3 regions of the Microbulbifer echini genome follow, and region 2 is predicted to be linked to each of the others. Evidence: predicted binding sites of a transcription regulator. Region 2 holds the regulator's gene; each other region holds the start of a gene.

Region 1 (6,455 bases), on a different contig from region 2:
CCGGTGTTAGCGTTCAGCACTTGAATGAAGAGGTGGCCAAAGCAATGACTGCCGGTCAGCGCGCGGGCTTCGATATTCAACCAAAAGATGCAGTGACTTGGATGACCCTCAACCCTGCTAAGGCGTTGGGAATTGAAGCGCAAACGGGTAGCCTAGAAAAAGGCAAGATGGCCGATGTAGTGGTTTGGTCCGGCAACCCATTTAGTGTTTATACCCATGTAGACCAGGTTTTTATTGACGGTGCGTTGATGTACGATCGTTTTGATAAGAAGCGCCAACCGCGCAGTGATTTCGAATTGGGTATTCTCGATGCAGAGGGAGAGCGACTGTGAAAAAAATAGCAGTATTTTGTGCGCTGGCCCTGGGGGTGCTGACGGCAGGCGCCCAGGCTGAGAGTGTTCTGATTAAGGGCGGCAAGGTCCATACTTTGGCTGACAAGGGCACGTTGGAATCGGCCGATGTATTGATTATCGACGGCAAGGTGGAGCAGGTGGCACCCACCCTGAATATCTCCGCCGACAGGGTGATTGATGCAAGTGGTAAGGTGGTTACCCCTGGTGTTATCGCTCCTATTTCTGAGCTTGGTCTAGTGGAGATCAGTGCAGCCAGTGGGACCAACGACCACGCCGTGACAGGGGAAAGTATCGGTAGTGCCTTTAATCCATTGCCGGCCTATAACCCGAAATCTACCTTGATCTCGTTCAATCGTGCTGGCGGGGTGACCAGTGCCGTGGTGTTCCCGGCAATTAGCACTTGGGATAAGGCTGCCGTTGAAGCTCAGAGAGTATTTGCCGGGCGTGGCTTTGCGATCAAACTTAATGGTGAGTTTGATAGTGTTGAAGCGAAAGATGTTGCCCAGAAAGCCTATCTCGGGGAGACCGGTGCCCAGTTGGCAGGCGGCAGCCGCGCTAATGCCTTTGCCAAGGTTGAAAGCGCTCTAAGCCAAGCCAGGGAGTACCGGGATAATCGTGCGGCAATTCGCAAAGGGGATTGGCGCGAACTGGACTACAGTTTGGCGGATCTGGAAGCACTGCAACCAGTGATCAATGGCACGGAACCTTTGTTGATCACTGTCAATCGCGCCAGTGATATCTTGGTCGCTATTGAGTTGGCCCAGGCTTTTAATGTGAAGCTGGTGGTACTCGGTGCTGCCGAGGGTTGGATGGTGGCCGATCAGCTGGCCCGGGCCCAGGTACCCGTTGTGATCGATGCGATTGACAACTTGCCGATCTCCTTCTCCAGTCTGGGAGCGCGCTTCGATAATGCCGCGCTGCTGACAAAAGCTGGCGTTAAGGTGGCCATTAGTGGCCCGGGCTATGCTTCCACCCACAATGTGTATCTCTCCCGTCAGTCTGCGGGTAATGCAGTTGCCCACGGCTTACCCTATGAAGAGGCGCTCAAGAGTATCAGTAGTAATGTGGCGGATATTTTCAATCTCGATGGCGGGACTCTGGAGAAAGGCGCAACGGCCGATGTAGTTGTCTGGAGCGGAGATCCGCTGGAAGTGACGAGCTATCCAGAGCAGGTGCTGATTGGTGGTGAGCCGCAATCTCTGGTCACCCGTTCAACCCGCTTACGCGATCGCCACCTGAAGCCAGGAAAGGGGTCGGGTTTTGGGTACCGCCACTGACAGACAATAGCGGCTGATCAAAAAGAGTGGGCTCTGCCCGCTCTTTTTTTGCCCACTAAGAATGAACAAAAAGGCCCACTCGCTTGTGACCCATTGATGTGGTCGGGGAAAGGGTGGTGGCGATATATTTGTTGTTCACCGGATTAATAAGAGGAGGCGAGGGCCCATGGCCAATATAACAGCGCTGTATACCAGCCTTTGTGCAATTTTGATTCTCTACTTAGCGGGTCGGGTGGTGCAATTTCGCCGTACTAAACGTGTGGGCATTGGAACAGGCGATGATCGCTGCAATGAGGTTCGTGTACGGGTGCATGCAAATGCGGTTGAATATACCCCCATTGCGTTGTTACTTCTGTTGGTTGCCGAGCTGGGTGGCCTTCCAGATATTTGGTTGCATGGGTTTGGGATTGCATTTCTTCTCTCCCGCGTTTTCCACGCTTATGGTTTGACCGCAGGCAAGGGCGGTACACATACAGGGCGTTTCTGGGGCACTGTGATTAGCTGGCTGGTGATATTGATACTGGCCGCAGTTAATATCGTAATATCGGTGAAGTCTCTGTAGGGCAATCAACGGTAATGTGGGGTGTAGAGCGCTTAAAAGCTAAAAAAGCCCGGTTGAACCGGGCAGAGTACAGGGATAAAACGATAGGTTTTTACTGGTTGGCGGCGAAAGGCGTTACTGTCTCAGCAGAGGGATCTTCGCCGTGATCCTCATCTTCCAGCAGGACTTCCGGTTTGCCCTTGCAGGCTTTGGCTAGTGCATCACGGCGCTTGGCCAGTAGCAAGCCGATTTCTTCACTCACTTGCTCATCAATACCTTCAACACTCCGCTCAATCAGCGTGGTAATGTTGGCGGCAAGCTCCAGCATCTTATCGTGTTCTTCAGCATCTTTTTTGTTGTCGAACATAGCTCCGTCTCGATCACATTTCCAAACAGCTACTACGGCCATAATATGCCTCCCAATTGCCCTTCAGACATTCCAGTTTGTTTGTATGGCTATACGGTAACTGTATATATATTCAGTGTCAATGGTGGCTCCTGTAGAAATACAGGATGGGGAATTGCGGTTAGATGAGCCGCCATTGCGATGGCCGGGCTACCGGAAATTGTGGTAACTGTCATAATGCCGTCCTGCAGCCGGGTGTACTCCCCCCAGGCACCCGAGCTGCAATCTCCGCAGTAAACAGGCCTATTTCGGGCCTGTTTTTTTGCTCGGTGAATAGGTGCGTTTTGTATCGGAGAGGAATCAGGCTCTTAGTGAGAAGTGATACAAGGGCGAGAGAGTGGGCGCACGGGGCGCCCGAGCGGCTCGCTCACATTAGGCCAGCTAAATAGTCAGCACCAAGCGAGCGGCCAAGCCTATCAGCAGCAAGCCAAACAGTTGTTGAATACGGTGGCCAAGATGTTTGCTCACCAGTTGGCGCTTGCGGCTGGCATGGACAGTCAAGGCCACGATGCAGTACCAGAGAGTATCCACTCCGGAGACCATGGCGGCCATACCCAGTTTGGTAGCGAGGGCTTGTTGCTCTGAGACGAACTGGCTGAACAGGGCGGTAAAGAACACAGCGATTTTCGGATTAAAGAAAGCCACCCCAAAACCCTGCACGATAGATCGGCGAACACTCAAGTGAGGAGCTTCCAGCTGCGTAGCCGCCGAGCCCGGTGCCGGTGCGCTTAAAGCCTTCCAGCCCAGGTACAGCAGCATCGCCGCACCACCCCACTGCAAGATGCTAAACAGAAGCGGCGAACTGGTGATCAGTACCGCGAGGCCGAAGGCCGTCAGTGCCGCGTAAATGGCAACGCCCGCACCGTGTGCTATAGCACTGGCTAAGCCCTGCTGAAGGCCGGAAGTTGAACAACGCATCACAATTAAAAGACTGGGACCAGGTGACATGGCCCCGAGGGCGCAGATGCCTGCAAGTGATAACCAACCGAGTAAATCCATTATTTAAAGCCGCCCCCTTGAGCCAGCCAGCGTTTCTCTTCTTCTGTGGAAACACGGCCGAGGGCCGCATTGCGGTGCGGATAGCGGCCAAACTGCTCGATAACCGCTTGGTGGGCCAGGGCATATCGATAGTGAGTGGCAAGATAGGGGGCAATCGTCTCATTATCCCCATGGCGCTTCTGCAATTGGGCGAAGTATGCCACGGAGCGCCGCTGAATAGAGGGTTTTTCACTGTGCTCCAGGGGCATACCAATAAAAGTCTGTTGGAATACCCCGAGTTCCTGCTCTTCTCCCCGTTGCAATATCGCCTCGCAGATATCGAGGGCTAGCGGGTCACCCCGGAAGGCGAGATGCGTACCACGATGAATATTGCGAGCAAATTGGTCACACAGTAACAAGAGGGCGAGTTCACCGGCCAGGCTTTGGCGCCAGTGCTCCAGCTTACCCTCCAAAGCCTCGTTGGTAACTTCTGCAAAGTCTCTCGCTATTTGCAAGTCCAGCTTTGGGTCTGCTAAAAACCAGCGCCTTTGGCATTCCTGCGAGGAATGGTAATCCAGAGTGTGGCCACCAAACCAGAAAGTCAAAATCTCCTTAATGCCAGGCATTTATTTGCCTCCCGAGCTAAAAGCGCGATTATTGCGACATTTATACTTGCTGGTCCAGTGTGGCTAGAAAGTATGTCCTTACAAGGGTGGCCCTAAGAAAAAAATTCTGCGCCTGCATCCAAACTCGTTTCTGGACCCGTCATAGAAGCGTACAAGGAAAATCGATCAGGAGGTCACAATGTTTACTGCGAAATCACTTAAGAAGGTACAATTTTGCGCCGCACTGATGCTGGCGCTTGGCGGCATGCAGGTCGGTCATGCAGGGGCGACTGAGCTGGGATTTTCCGTGGAGGATATCCATCGGCAGCTTACTGAGAAAACGGATCAGCATTTTTTGCAAAAGCTCAGTGAATGCAAGGCAATAGATAATGGCCAGGGCAGCGACCTCCGTTATCCGGTACGTATTGCCAAAGAAAAGGTCCGCCACGGCGCTACACCAAGCCCTTACAGCAGAGGTCGTATTACGGTCATGTAGTGTGACAGGGCCCCCCAACCCGACGGTTACCAGTAGAAAAAAGACAACGATAGAGAGTAAGTAATGAGAGCGAGCAATTCACAATCCCTGCAGGTAGCTGCCCGCTGGGTGGTAGCACTGACGGTAACGTTTGCCGCCCTGGGCAGCTGGGCCCAGGAAGGCAGCGGCACAATGCCCGAACCACCACTGCCACCGGTACTAGAAAATGAGGTACCCAAGTCCGATACACGTGTACGGATTATGCGCGATGACGACGGTGTATTAATTATCAAATCTCAGGGAGAGGACGGCGGGCGCAGCGAGGTTCAGGTGGACCTGGGTGCTGAATTTGGCGGCCCCTTGAGTCAGCGAATAATCGAGAGGCTTGAGAGTAAGGGCATTCTCGATGAGCGTGGTCAAGTCGTTGAAGAGGCCCTGGATAGCGTGCCAGAGAACGTGGAAATCGGGCTTTCGAAGCGCCATGAAGAGGGTTCCAGGGCTTGGAGCGGGAGAGAGCACTATTCAGAAAATATGTTTGACTGGCTGGTACCCGTTGTTGCCCTCATCTGTGTTTTTGGTATGCCAGTGTTGATTGTCTGGCTAGTGACACAAAATAGTTACCGCAAAAAGCAACTGGTAATGGAAAACATCAACCGTATGGTGGCCGATGGCCGCGATGTCCCCCCTGAAATGCTCGATATGCTGGAGGGCAACAGCCCCAGGAACCCCAATGATCGAGGGATCACACTGATAGCGATTGGCGCAGCAGTATTTATCTGGCTCACAGCTCTGACGGGAATCGGGGTGGGTAGCCTGGGACTGATCCCACTGTTCATCGGCCTGGCCCGCTTTATCAACTGGAAGCTCGATAACAAGCAGGTGTAGGACCGGGAATATGGACCTCAATGACGAGGAATTGATCAGGCGCACCGTCAAAAGCGGGGACCAGCGGGCTTACGCCCAGCTGGTTCGTCGCTATCAGTCACAGTTGCGATTCTCGCTCCGTCAACTGTGCGATGGCGACCAAGGCTTGGCGGACGATATGGCGCAGGAGGCTTTTATTAAAGCCTACAAGGCACTGCCTGCATTTCGGGGGGATGCTCAGTTTAGCACTTGGCTCTACCGTATTGCCTACAATCTCGTAATGAGCCATAAACGCAAGAATGCACCGGAGGTGGATCAAGAGGCGGTGGACCGGGCCCAGGCTGAAGAGACTGTGGAAGAGTCTCAGCGTTTGGGGATGGCTAGGGACTTAAACTCGGCAATGGGCGCCCTGAGCGATGCTCAGCGCCAAGCCATACACTTATGTATGCAGCGGGGTTTCTCCCATGAAGAGGCGGCAAGTATTATGAAGCTGCCGCTAGGTACGGTAAAATCCCATGTTAACCGCGCGCGGGCAAAGCTACAGAGCTTATTGCAGCCGTGGCGCGAGGAGGTGGTTAATGGCTAACTTTGAACAGCGCAACACAAGGGGAAATACCTTGGCTGATTTAGCGATAGAGGGCAAGGACCCACAGTTTGATGCCTGGCTAGCAGAGCAGCTGCAGTTCGATGAACCTTACCTCGATGATGACGGCTTCTGCGAGAATGTGATGGCAAAGCTGCCTGCGCCCTCGCAACAGAGTGAGCGCCGAGCAAGCCGCTTCCAATACGTGGCCGTGCTGGCAGCCTCCGGCATCGTTGCCTGGCAATTTCCATTTGGCGAAGTGTTGAGTGAAGCTGCGCGTCAGTCCATCAGCCTATATAGTTTGGTTGGCGTGGGAATGCTCTCCTCACTAGTGGTCATGGCTGGTGGTATTTTCGCCGCCCGTCGCTGAATA
Region 2 (6,455 bases):
GATACCAATCGTTTCGAAGATTCTTCGATTGAGCATCCTCGAGGGATTTTCAACAGAAATCTGGGTAAATACACTGTTGGGCACGTAGACGGGACGCATATCAAAGGTACGAATACGTGTCAGGCGCCAGCCAATGTCCTCGACAGTTCCCTCAATCTGCCTATCTGGAGAGCGAATCCAGTCACCAACCGCAAAGGGCCGGTCCAGGTAAATCATCAACCCACCAAAGAAGTTCGCCAGTAAATCTTTAGCGGCAAAGCCTACCGCCAGCCCACCGATACCACCAAAGGCCAACACACCACTAACGCTATACCCCAGGAACTGCATGATAACGATGCCGGCGGTGATAGCGATTGAAGCCCTCACCAACTTGCCGATCGCCCGCACCGTAGTGGCATCCATCGGTTTGCCGATATAGCGGGGATTGCACAAATTGCGCTCAGCGCTGTGGGAGAAGCGCCAGGCGAACCAGGACATCACCAGGATAAGGCCAATCTCGCGAGCGGGCTCTGCCAGTGCGAAAATTTCCGCCCCCGTCGCCTGGCCCGCGCGCTGTGCGGCAACCGTCAGCCCCAAAAGCCAAAGAAACACTTGCCCAGGTGGGGACAGCGCCCCAACCAGTGCATCATCCCAAGGGTTGACAGTTTTCTCGGCTCTGAGAGCCAACTTCTGAACAAAACGCCCAAAGGCCCAGGCCGCCAGAGCTGAGGCCAGTACAATCAAGAAAACAGAGACTACCCAGACCCGATTTTCACCCAGCCAGGACAACAGCACACTCTCTACGGACTCCACGAAATCCCCCTACTCAAACAACCAATTCAGCCTCGCCCAGAGGTATCTCGAAGCGAGCTCTGCTACAAGTATTTACTACCGATCTCAGTGCATCAGTGCATCAGTGCATCAGTGCATCAGTGCATCAGTGCATCAGTGCATCAGTGCATTATCGAAGCTAACCAATCACGGGTTCTGCGTCGGCGCTCACTTTTTTCAAGTTCCTGCCAGGAGGTAATCAAAGGTCGGCCGCGCATCGCTTTTAGGCGCTCTTTAGATTCCGCTGCCGGGGTAAAATCCTGTAGGGCGGCCAGAGACTCCAAGGCACCGGTGCGATTGTTACAGATCACCCCCATATCGCAGCCCGCTTCCAGCGCAGCACGAATTCTTTCTCCATAGCCGCCGGCGACTCCCGCACCCTCCATCGACAGATCGTCACTGAAGATAACACCACTAAAACCCAGCCGTCCCCGCAAAATATCCAGCAACCAATACCTGGAGAAACCCACGGGCTGACTGTCGATATTGACAAAGCGTATATGGGCAGGCATCACGGCATCCAGTTCACCGGTTCCAATGCAATCGATAAAGGGTAAGGCATCAGACTCCAACACCTGCTCCAAGGTCCGCTCATCCTGTGGAAGCTCCACATGACTGTCTTCAAGGACGTGTCCATGCCCTGGAAAGTGCTTACCGGTGGTGGCCATGCCCGCCTCACGCATCCCCTGAATAAACGGCCTTACAATGGCAGTCAAGCGCTTGGGGTCAGAACAAAAACTGCGGTCCCCAATCACCCGACTCTGCCGGTCATCGGCATCCAAAACTGGGGCAAAACTAAAATCAACACCCACCGCCAGCAACTCGGCCGCAAGCAACCAGCCTACATCGCGTAATTGAGCCTCTGACGCCAGGGCAGATAACTTCTGCATGGAAGGCAATCGGGTAAACCCCTCTCGGAACCGCTGCACTCGGCCCCCCTCCTGATCAACTGCCAGCAGAATATCGGGGCGAAGCGAACGGATAGAAGCGATTAACGCCTCCAGCTGGACGCGATCTCGATAGTTACGTGCAAAGAAAATCAATCCACCTACTAGAGGATTGCGTAAAAGCTCACAATCTCCACTGGTGAGTTCCTGTCCCTCGATATCAATCATCACCGGTCCAAGTGATGTAGACATATACAGTTCCTCGATGATTCACCCACTACGGGGCTCAACCCACCTCTACCTTCAGCATTGCCGAAGCCGCGGGCACCAAGCGCTCCAGAGTTTCTGACAAACTGCTCTGAGCACCAAAATCCTCTTTCAGGATAGCTTCTATGGCATCGTAGCTCGACAGGGTAAAGATGGTGGCGCCCAGCATAAAATACAGCCGCCAATAGAAAGTAACCGGATCTACACCCGGCAAGGCTTCAGCCAGTAGGCCGGCAAAACGGCGATAGCTCTCGCCATACCGAGACACAATAAAACGGCGTAAGTGCCCCTGGAACTGTGTATAAGCCAACCCCAGTAGCCGCATAAAGCGCTGGGGGTCGAGGCCTCGCGCACGCAGGCCGCCCAGACCCACTCGGTATAGGCTCTCCAGCAAGCCCTCGACCCTTAGGGGCTGACCTGAGGCAATACGCCGGTCAAGCTCCGCCTCCAATGCGCCGGTAAAGGGGGTCAGGAAGCGTTCAAAAACCGCCTGTATCAGCTCCTTTTTGGAGCCAAAATGGTAGTTTACTGCCGCCAAATTGACACCGGCTGTACTTGTGATTGTTCTCAGGGATGTCTCGGTAAAACCTCGTTCAGCGAACAGAACCTCTGCCGCGTCCAAGATGCGGCTAACAGTATCGGTCTGGCTCATAGGTATCAAACCACCATTTAAAACAGCTGTTTAACTCTGGCCAGAGTAGCATATTCCGCCGCCAGTCTGGCGGCATATCACACCAAACAGACTCCCTTTACCTTGGAAGCAATCGGTTGAGATGTTGAAAATAGAGGGAATAACCTGAACGCTTAACGCCACCAGCCTGAGCACACCGCTTTCCCAACATAGGCAAACTAGTACGAATGGCGCTGAGGCTTTCTTTGGGGGAGCGCAGGGAACGACGCGTTAAGTCATAGCGAGAGATCGCCAGAAGTCATTAATCAAAACGATGAACCGCCCGACTCACTGTTTGATCCGCCGAATAGGGATGTATATCACTACACCGATAAGCTGTGTTTTCCTGTGCGGAGTTAGACTCTGAGCGCCTTGAAAACCCAGGCCAACGGCTTAGCCTGGACCACGCATGTGCTGCAAAATTAAATCGGCGGCCTCTTCCACTGTGTCGACCACCTGGAACAAGTGCAGGTCTCTCTCATCAATACAATTTCGCTCTAGCACCGTATCTACAAGCCAGTCATACAGACCACTCCAATACCGTTTTCCAACTAAAACAATTGGAAAGTGCTGCACCTTTCTAGTCTGTACTAATGTGAGCGCCTCAAATAATTCATCCAGTGTACCGAAGCCCCCTGGCAACCCCACAAAGCCCAGCGCCTGCTTCACAAATAAAAACTTGCGCACAAAGAAATATCGAAAATGTAAATTAACATCTTGATAGGGATTGGCCACCTGCTCAAAAGGCAGTTCAATATTCAAACCAATTGAAGCACCAGGTTGATCGAAAGCACCTCGGTTACACGCCTCCATCAGGCCTGGCCCGCCACCAGTAATTACGGGTATCCCCTCCGCAGCTAGCAGTTTCCCCAGCTTAACCCCTTGTTGATATTCCTGGCTTTGCTCGGAGAAACGCGCACTGCCAAATACCGTTACCGCCCCTCTAAATGCGATTAAACGCTCAATGCCATCCACTAATTCAGACTGTATACGAAGAACTCTCCAAGCTTCGGCCACCTTGGCATCCAGCATTATCACTTTCCCTCGCTGTCAGCTCTTTCAACTTTTTCTTTCATTCCTTGTTTTCATAAACACTGTAGCAGCTCATACAGGAACCGGTGATAGGATTGCGCGAGCCCCAAATCTGTATATAATCCCAGCACCTGTATAAAAATACAGAAACGCTAGGTAATTCTATGACCAATCTCACCGCACGACAGACTCAAGTATTAGAGCTGATTAAAGCCTACCTGGATGATACGGGTTATCCCCCTACTCGCGCGGAGATTGCCCAAGAACTGGGCTTCCGTTCACCAAATGCGGCTGAGGAACACCTTAAAGCACTGGCGCGGAAAGGAGCCATTGAAATGGTTGCCGGCGCTTCGCGGGGTATTCGGATTCCAGATCACCAGTCGGGGCTGCCGATTATCGGACGTGTCGCCGCAGGTCACCCCATCCTTGCGACAGAGCACATCGAAGATTATTGCGATCTACCCTCCAGCTTTTTTCACCCGCCGGCTGACTACTTACTACGAGTGCACGGCATGAGCATGCGCAATGCCGGCATTCTCGATGGCGACCTCCTTGCCGTGCAGAAAACAGAGCAAGTTAGGAACGGGCAGATTGTGGTTGCACGGATTGACGAGGAGGTGACCGTAAAACGCTTCCGCCGCAAGGGCAATCAGGCAACGGTGCAACTCCTACCGGAAAATGAAGATTTTGAGACCATCCAGGTAGATATGCGGGATAAGAACTTTATCATTGAAGGCCTGGCCGTTGGCGTTATTCGCCAAACCCCTTAAGTGCCCTCTTAAAGCCTGCGAACTCACACCAAAACTATCCCCCAAAAACAACAACAGCGGCTTATAGCCGCTGTTGAATAGTTTTAACCGATACTCTGATCAGTGAATCGTATGATTCACCGGCATCGATTCCTCCTCCTCGAAGTAGCCCGGCTCCAGGTCTTCTAGATTTTGCACAGCTTCAATACCGGCTTCTAGCATTGCCCGAGCGACTGCCACTTTATGCTTTCGCAGAAACTGTAGACTCTCCGCCGAGAATTGAATGCTCACCAGAGGGTCCTCCTCGTGGCCGGCACGGCGCAATGCCACCTCGCCATTGGCCAGCTCAATAATCTCAAAAGTTTCGGAGGACATTTGCTTTCCCTTCACCGCACATCAGTTTGCGCCCAGTGTACCACAGGCAATTTAGAAGTTTCAGTGGACGCAAACAGATAGAGGAAGTGTGCTGTGTGACCTCAGCACTCTTCAAGGTTAGTACGCTGCCTGCGTACCAGTTCACTCAAAGAGGCATGCCATTCAAGAAGCACTTCAAGGGATAGAGTAACTGGCCTAGGGCCCGCAATATTGTGGGTGGGGATTAGATTTTCCTGTCCTTGTACTTCTTCGGCCAGAGAAAGCTGCAGAAGTTGTTTCCATGCGCACAGCATCGCACTCAACCAGCTCTCGGGCTCTGAGAGCAGTAACTGTAATTCCCTCACCTCGCTACTGGCCCTACCCTGGCTTTGCAGGCTATCGTCGATAACCTGCAGGGATTCCGTCTCAAAACCTAACTGCAACTGCTGGGAAAGCTCTGCCAGGAAAGCCCGGTAGGCTTTCCATAACTGCAGCAGTGCCCCCTCTTCAAGCGCCAGGCGATGAAGAGGGGAATCATAGTGGCTCGTGGAGAGCAATTGACTCTTGCGAAGAGCAGAAGTGACGAGTCCAGTGTAGGGGTTACTCATTTACTTTTTCGCCACTACTTTCTTGGCTGCTGGTTTCCGCTTGGCCGTAGAAGTCTTACTACCGGCTTCAACCTTCCAGGCTCCATCGCGGTAAAAGGCCTTCCAACCGGTTGCCTTACCCTCCTCCTCAGACTGAACATATTGCTCTTGGGTCTTACGGCTGAAACGAATTACAGTATCTCGGCCCTGATCGTCTTGCGCAGGTGCCGCGAACAAGAAGCTGTACTTCGGATCAATCTCACTTTGGTGAGGCAGTAGTTCTTTTACCAGGGGAGCGCGGGTTTCACGATTTTTGGGGAACTGGCTGGCGGCCAGGAACAATCCGGAGGCACCATCGCGGAGAATATAGTGATCCTCAACCTTTTGACAGGCCAACTCAGGCATAGGTACCGGGTCCATCTTGGGAGGCGCCGGTTGACCGTTTTTCAGTAGCTTGCGCGTATTTTTGCAGGCTTCATTAGTACAACCGAAGTATTTCCCAAAGCGGCCGGACTTCAACTGCATATCGCTACCGCATTTGTCACACTCAATAATCGGCCCATCATAACCCTTGATTTTGAATGTGCCCTGCTCCACTTCGTAGCCATTACAATCTGGATTATTGCCACAAATGTGCAACTTGCGCTGCTCATCGAGCAGATAGCTATCCATGGCAGTACCGCATTTGCCACAGCGGCGCTTCTCACGCAGCAGGCGGGATTCCGCCTCCTCATCCTTATCGGCATCGACAGCTTCATCACCAGAAACCAGGTTCATGGTGTTGGTACAACGCTCCTTAGGAGGTAGTGCGTAGCCAGAACAGCCGAGAAAAACACCGGTAGAGCCAGTACGAATCTGCATGTGACGACCACATTTATCGCACTCGATATCCGTATCCGTCGGAGCATTGCGGCGCATGCCCGCTTCGCTCGATTGGGCTTTCTCAAGTCTCGAAGAGAAGTCCTGATAAAACTCATCGAGGAGCTGCTTCCAGCCCTTATCACCATCGGCCACCGCATCCAGGGATTCTTCCAGGCTTGCAGTGAAACCATAATCCATCAGGTTTTTGAAACTTTCGCTGAGTCGATCGGTGACGATG
Region 3 (6,455 bases), on a different contig from region 2:
ACTATTAGGAAGACATTTTCCAGCATAAATCGCCACGGCGCTATACAGGGCTGCAAGTTTTACCCTATGTTTTTTTGCGAGATCATGTAACCTTACGATCGACTCAGCAGGTATTTTCCTATAAGTTGCCATCCCCACCCGTTGAGGTGCAGCAGCAGGCTTTTCAACTAACCACGGCACAGGAACTTCTTCTGCAACAGGGAGGGGTATCTTTTTTTCTTGCCCACCTTTATACAAATATTGCTCGACTGCCTGCAGAAACGGAAGTGATTTAGAGGGTGTGCAAAGCTTACCCTTTAAGTAATCATCTAGATAACGAAACAAAATCACAATAGATATTGCATCCATTGCAGCATGATTAACAGTGACAGCTATCCAGGCCACTTGCCCCGAAGAGTTTACATAGATAGTAACTCTGTACGACATTTTCTCCAGAATTACTGGGTGGATTCCCTGGAGATAGAACTCCCTTTCGAAGTCCAAAGTGCCATCGAGAATACGGACATCAAATTCTATCGAGCTAAAATCAACGTCACACCGCCACTGTAGATGCATCCCCCTTTCTACACGCGCCCGGAGCATCGGGTGTAATTGATGCACAAATGAAAACGCCTGCTTTATTAAACTCACATTAACAGGCATACATACTCGAAAAAATGCAACCCCCTGAACAGCGCCATTAGACCTATCAGTCAATTCAATGGATAGAGCCTCATTTCTGCCAACTTCTCGTGTGAACGGCATGAATTTCACAGAAACAACCACACATGATGACACATCACACAGACAACATTACTGACAATGACAAGAACATCAAAGCATGCAAACTGAACCTGGTGTGATAGCCAGTCATTAAACACCTAAAAATTATTAATAGCAGAAACGTTTAGGCCCCTAAAACATGTGAATACATCAGGTAAGCAGCACACAATATTAGCAGTAGCCCCATCGCCAGATTAAATACTTTGAGTGAGAACTCACCATTCAAAAACAGGCGAATTTTATCTCCAGCAAAAGCCCAAAGAGCCAGGGACAGATAACAAACAAAAAAGTATATAAGCACAAAATAAAGAAGGCTTGACTGATTATGCGGACTGGAGAATAAGGCAACCCCAGATACGCAGGCTACCCAAGCTTTTGGGTTTAACCACTGCAAGAGAAAACCCTCATAGAAGCGGGGTAGCGATCTTTCAGCAACATCAATCTTATCCGTGGGCGCAGAGGCTATCTTATAACCCATATAGATGACATACGCGCACCCAGCAACTGCGAGGAAGTGCAAAATTTGGGGGTAGCTATCCAACAACTGATAAAAACCAAAACCAATGGCAGCAAGCAACAAAGTGAAACCTATTGTTGCCCCAGATACAAATGGAATAGTACGAGCAAAACCATGCTGTACACCCGATGAGATGATAACCATATTAACAGGTCCCGGCGTGATTGACATCGTCAAAGAGAAACCAAACATAGCTAATAGCAAAGACATACTTAACCCTTATAGTTTTTAATATTTCAGAAAAATAGGATACCGCTACAGGGCGATTAACTCTAAAAAAAATGAATATAAATTTTCAGCAACTTTAACCCCTGACAACAATACCGCCAACAATGACCAGTAAGGAAGTCAAACTGAAGGAATTGATCAGCCATCAAACTTAATATTCTGTACCAGCTTTCACCTTCATCAAAAAACCCAAACGGAAAAACACACCACAAAATTCACTAACAAATTTTCATCGAACAATATCGTAGATATCACACCTAAAATTTTTGTAAGCAACCTCACTTAATCTTTGCCCCCACATACTTACCTCCGAGAATAACAGGGGGATTGAAAAGGTACTATCCGATATACGCAATGCTTCAAAAAAAGATTCTGCTCATCCTGAGAGCATAGGATTTGAGACACCGTCCCAAAGTGAGCAGATGTCAGAAACCTCTGTACCCCTTAAACATAAGACCTCTAAAGTCCATTCTTGGACCATCAACGATACATCTGCTCACTGGCAAAAAATCCGTGGGAGCGGTAAAATTCCATCCAGGCTTTCCTATGAGCCGATCAATTCGGCTCAACGCGTTAATAGAAACAATAAAATTTAACGAGACAGGCTATTTAAAGCCCTGATATTTACTTTGTAAAGCTTTTGCGAATCACAAATTCACCCCGACAAGGGACTCTCTATGAATTCAGAAAAGAAAATAAAGGCACTCCTCACGCAGCTTTATGATTTAGTCTCTGGCCCAGAATATTTTAAGCGTAACTGGCAGGAGCAACTGGAATTATTTACTCCCTATGCCAAGATGATCCGCACTTCAGTGGACCGTCAAGGTAATCCTCAGGCACTGGTTATGGATATTCAGGATTACCCTGAAAATTTTCAGCAGTTGGTACAAGGAGCGGCTTTCTATGAGGTCGAGACTCACAGTGTCATCGAGTCTTTTGGCAATATTGCCCACGCCTTTAGTACGTATGAGGCCTGGAGAGATAGCGATAAAACCCAGTTTATCAAGAGAGGAATCAACAGTATCCAGCTCTACAATGACGGTCGCTCCTGGAAGATCGTTAATATGATCTGGGATGATGAACGACCAGGTCTCACAATACCCCCCAAATACAATTCCGTAGCCGCCTTATAAGCTGAACCTAGGGCATACACACCGCTAGCCAACCGCTGGCAGCCAGTCCTATTGAGGGGTCCGTAAGGCCGTATGCCGAACACTGGAAGCAAGTGCTCTGTCGCTCGGCGTAATCTGCCTGCCAGTGACTACCCAGTCCAGACCATCATAAAGATAACTAGCCCATTGCTTTGTATCGAGATGAAATCGTAAACTGTACAAACATACAGCCCATTAAGTCGCAATGAAACGTAGAGAGCCCGACAAACCACAACCCTTTTACAAGGGACGCGGCGCAGCCAGTAATATCACCGGCCGCTTTGCCGAACACTCGAGCACTCGTGAAAGCGATGGCTGGCAAACTGAAGCAGAACCTCTGGAACAACTGCTGACGACTTCAATTGAAGAAAAAGCAAAGTCAATTATCGCAACCAATCAGTCACCAGATATCCCCTTTACCCAGTCTATCAATCCCTATCGGGGTTGTGAGCACGGTTGTGTTTATTGCTATGCCAGGCCGGCCCACGCTTATATGGACCTATCTCCCGGCCTGGATTTTGAAACCAAGATCTTTTTTAAGCCAAACGCGGCGGAATTGCTGGAGAAGGCCCTGCGCAAGCCGAACTATGTCTGCAGCCCTATCGCCTTGGGAGCGAATACCGACCCCTACCAGCCCCTAGAAAAAGAAAAGGGGATAACTCGTACACTGCTAGAAGTGATGCAAAAGTTTCGCCAACCAGTAACCATTATCACTAAAAGCCAGTTAATTTTACGGGATCTCCCTATCCTTGCTGAAATGGCCCAGGATAACCTCGCTCAAGTAGCAGTGAGTGTGACAACATTAGACAATGACTTAAAAAGGAAGCTGGAGCCACGTACCGCCGGACCCAAGGCGCGTCTGCGCACGATTGGAGCATTGAGTGAAAACGGGATACCCACGGCGGTACTTGCCGCGCCGATGATTCCAGCTCTCAATGACTGTGAACTAGAGGCCATCTTAAAATCCGGGAGAGAATCGGGTGCTGAACGGGCGGCCTATATATTGCTACGCCTCCCCTATGAAGTGGCACCACTTTTTCGCGAGTGGCTCGCGATACACTACCCGCACAGAGCTGACCATGTCATGAGTTTGATACAGCAGAGCCGAGGCGGGCAGGATTATCAAAGTGATTTTTCCCAGCGGCGCCAGGGTACTGGGGTTTTCGCCCAACTGCTGCGCCAACGTTTTATTGTCGCCATCAGGAAACTGGGCTTAAATCACCGACGCCTACTTTTAGATTGCAGCCAATTTGATCCACCACCTCAGGCTGGAGAGCAGCAGTGTCTTTTTTAATGAGCTATAACGCCTCGGCAAGTTGTCATCTGAAAATAATTTAATGAATACTTGGTTTGTTTATTTAATCCGCACCGCAAATGGCTCCCTCTACACCGGAATTACCAGAGACATTCAACGACGCTTTGCCGAGCACAGTACCGGTGGCCCCAAGGCCGCCAAGGCCCTTCGCGGAAAAGGGCCTCTCACCTTAGAATACCAAGCACAAACGCAAAACAAATCAACGGCATTGAAGCTGGAAATAGCGATCAAGAAGTGGCCTAAACAAAAAAAGGAAGCGCTTATCGCCGGGACTCAAGCGTTACCGCAACTCCCCAGCTAACCGGTCTCTGCGCTATAGTTCACCATGAACTTCAATCACTTATCGCCTAGAGAGTAACCAGGCTACTTCCTGAGCGGGTACCAGGCCTTTCAAACCACCGAGCACATCTCGGGAAGCCAACTTTTTCACATGGTAATTTGCATTGTAATGATCATAAATTTCGCGGGAACTGATCGAAAAGGGTGGGCCGCTTAACTGGGACTGCTCATATTCAAAGGATATCAGTAGCTGCGGAACCACTTTAGTGACCGCCATAAGGTGCTGTGTATACCGTTGACGAATATCCGCAGGCAATGCGACCAAGGCTGCCCGGTCATAAATGGCAGAGACATCGCGCAAATGTTTCTCAGTTAAGTCAAAAATGTCGCCGACAAAAATTTCAATATTTTTCGCCCAATAGCGCTTAAGCTCTCCGGCCTGCTCAATTTCGGGTATTAATTCCAGCTCCATGAAAAGCTGCTGTACCGCCAGCTCGCTTAATTCGGCACCAACAACTCCATAGCCACGAGATAATAACCAGGCAATATCCCGAGTCTTGCCACAGAGCGGGATAAACACCCGGTCACCTTTTGACAAAGAGAGCTCGGCAAAAAATTCCGACAGCAGGGAATTTCCGCTGGCCTCATGAAAACCAATATCATTTCTCTTCCATTTCTCATGCCAATATGTTGTTTCCATACCGCACCCCCATGTGCATTGTTGCGAAAATTACCGACCAGCTAAACCATAAATTTAGAGTGTCGCAGAATACAAAAGGTACTCCAGCTCAGAATCCTCGCCAGAATTTGGAACCACTGGATCGGTAAATGCCAGTGCACTTACAAATGCCAAAGCCCCTAAGAACAAGATGCGCTTAAACATGACTGATACCTCTAAGAAATATTTCACGCAAAGATAATACGGAGAACGTTATTTGCCCGGTGTATTCCACCTCAAATTAGCAGGAGATAGCCGACCTCCCTGGCCAGAAATAATCAGCCAGACCAGCCGAAATGGCACCTACTGCAGAAGCGGCGATAAGTAAGAAATAACTATCCAGAGAGATTGGCAGTGGCGCTGCAAAAGCAATCAGGATACCAATTGCATAGCTGGCAATATTACTTATCCCTGTCACCAATCCCATTGCCCAGGCCCCAACCGCTGAAAACAAAAGAGCCAGTGGCAGAGACAGCAAGGTCAGCTCTAACGGCCACTTTGCAATCACCGCCTGAACAACGAAACCGAGTCCAAGGCCGGTCACCGTACAGGCCAGATTATAACTGCCCGCACGCAGGCTCGATCCCCTGGCAAAATAGGCAGTAGCGCCCAGTACCGCCACCCAAGCGGGTAGATCCACCAGAGAGGCCACAGCAACCGCCAGAAACCCACTCAGCACCATACGGGAACCGGTTATAAAGCGTTGCTGGGAGGGCACACTTTGGTTTCTATAGCCTTTTATTTCACCGCTCATTGATTTCAGCCTGTCTCCACTGCACTTGATACTGACCAACCATTCCTCGACTCAAATGTTTTTTCGCCACACTTAAGACCATGAACGGGGGGATAGACCTAGGGAGTTACCCTAGCAATGGATGTATTTTCCCGCGGCTAGGCGATCAGCAGGTATTAGACTTCTTCCATATCCTTGCCCAATCTTGCAAAAGGTAGAACGCCCCCTCTCCCCTCCGGGAAATAGCGTCTTGTTAAATGAGTCGTCTAGAATATCTGCATTGAAGTATCGACTGCCGAGTTACCAGGGAATTTCGCTGCCATCATAGTTGTAAAAATGACCGCTTTTCCCCAGATCCGCACCAACTAGAATTTTTTTCAGCGCTTTTGTACTTTGCGCCGCTGAGATCAAGGCTCCGGGGCCCCCCATCGCAGTTTGCACCCAGCCGGGGTGCAGGGCCAACACCGCAATTCCCCGCTCTTTAAGATCGATCGATAGGCTTTTAACAACCTGATTAAGGGCCGTCTTTGAGCTTCGATAGATATAGCCGCCACCAGAGCGGTTATCGGCAATGCTGCCCACCTTGCTACTCATCATGGCCATCAGCTTGTGCTCACTGGCCGCCACATTGTCACAGAAGGTTTCCGCCATCATGTAGGGGGCGATCGTGTTCGACTCCAGCACACGGCGCCATTCCTCGCGATCCACCTGTCCAAAGCTGGTGCCCTTTGGACCGTAATAGCCGGCATTAT

The links. Region 2 encodes LexA, which represses DNA repair genes until DNA is damaged. Its sites were predicted from a motif close to ACTGTNTNTANANACAGT; they were not measured.
Region 1: ACCI51_RS15560 (YebG family protein) is a predicted target of LexA. The motif match lies at 2,638-2,655, and genes of this name have one in related genera.
Region 3: ACCI51_RS04990 (PA0069 family radical SAM protein) is a predicted target of LexA. The motif match lies at 2,833-2,850, and genes of this name have one in related genera.

The regions. Positions count from the first base shown of each region.
Region 1 is NZ_JBGMEL010000016.1:93,681-100,135, forward strand. It holds gene ACCI51_RS15545 (amidohydrolase) at 1-332, shown strand, start outside; gene ACCI51_RS15550 (amidohydrolase family protein) at 329-1,630, shown strand; gene ACCI51_RS15555 (MAPEG family protein) at 1,797-2,192, shown strand; gene ACCI51_RS15560 (YebG family protein) at 2,284-2,580, opposite strand; gene ACCI51_RS15565 (LysE family translocator) at 2,959-3,576, opposite strand; gene ACCI51_RS15570 (DUF924 family protein) at 3,576-4,181, opposite strand; gene ACCI51_RS15575 (hypothetical protein) at 4,360-4,656, shown strand; gene ACCI51_RS15580 (DUF6249 domain-containing protein) at 4,720-5,520, shown strand; gene ACCI51_RS15585 (sigma-70 family RNA polymerase sigma factor) at 5,531-6,085, shown strand; gene ACCI51_RS15590 (hypothetical protein) at 6,078-6,452, shown strand.
Region 2 is NZ_JBGMEL010000019.1:56,809-63,263, reverse strand. It holds gene ACCI51_RS16550 (mechanosensitive ion channel family protein) at 1-792, opposite strand, end outside; gene nagZ (beta-N-acetylhexosaminidase) at 933-1,949, opposite strand; gene ACCI51_RS16540 (TetR/AcrR family transcriptional regulator) at 1,984-2,616, opposite strand; gene ACCI51_RS16535 (LOG family protein) at 3,028-3,666, opposite strand; gene lexA (transcriptional repressor LexA) at 3,831-4,436, shown strand; gene ACCI51_RS16525 (hypothetical protein) at 4,536-4,790, opposite strand; gene ACCI51_RS16520 (DUF6586 family protein) at 4,892-5,377, opposite strand; gene topA (type I DNA topoisomerase) at 5,378-6,455, opposite strand, start outside.
Region 3 is NZ_JBGMEL010000003.1:265,376-271,830, reverse strand. It holds gene ACCI51_RS05005 (condensation domain-containing protein) at 1-753, opposite strand, end outside; gene ACCI51_RS05000 (LysE family translocator) at 887-1,489, opposite strand; gene ACCI51_RS04995 (hypothetical protein) at 2,185-2,640, shown strand; gene ACCI51_RS04990 (PA0069 family radical SAM protein) at 2,864-3,952, shown strand; gene ACCI51_RS04985 (GIY-YIG nuclease family protein) at 3,996-4,274, shown strand; gene tmpT (thiopurine S-methyltransferase) at 4,314-4,952, opposite strand; gene ACCI51_RS04975 (DUF1097 domain-containing protein) at 5,212-5,724, opposite strand; gene ACCI51_RS04970 (SDR family oxidoreductase) at 6,004-6,455, opposite strand, start outside.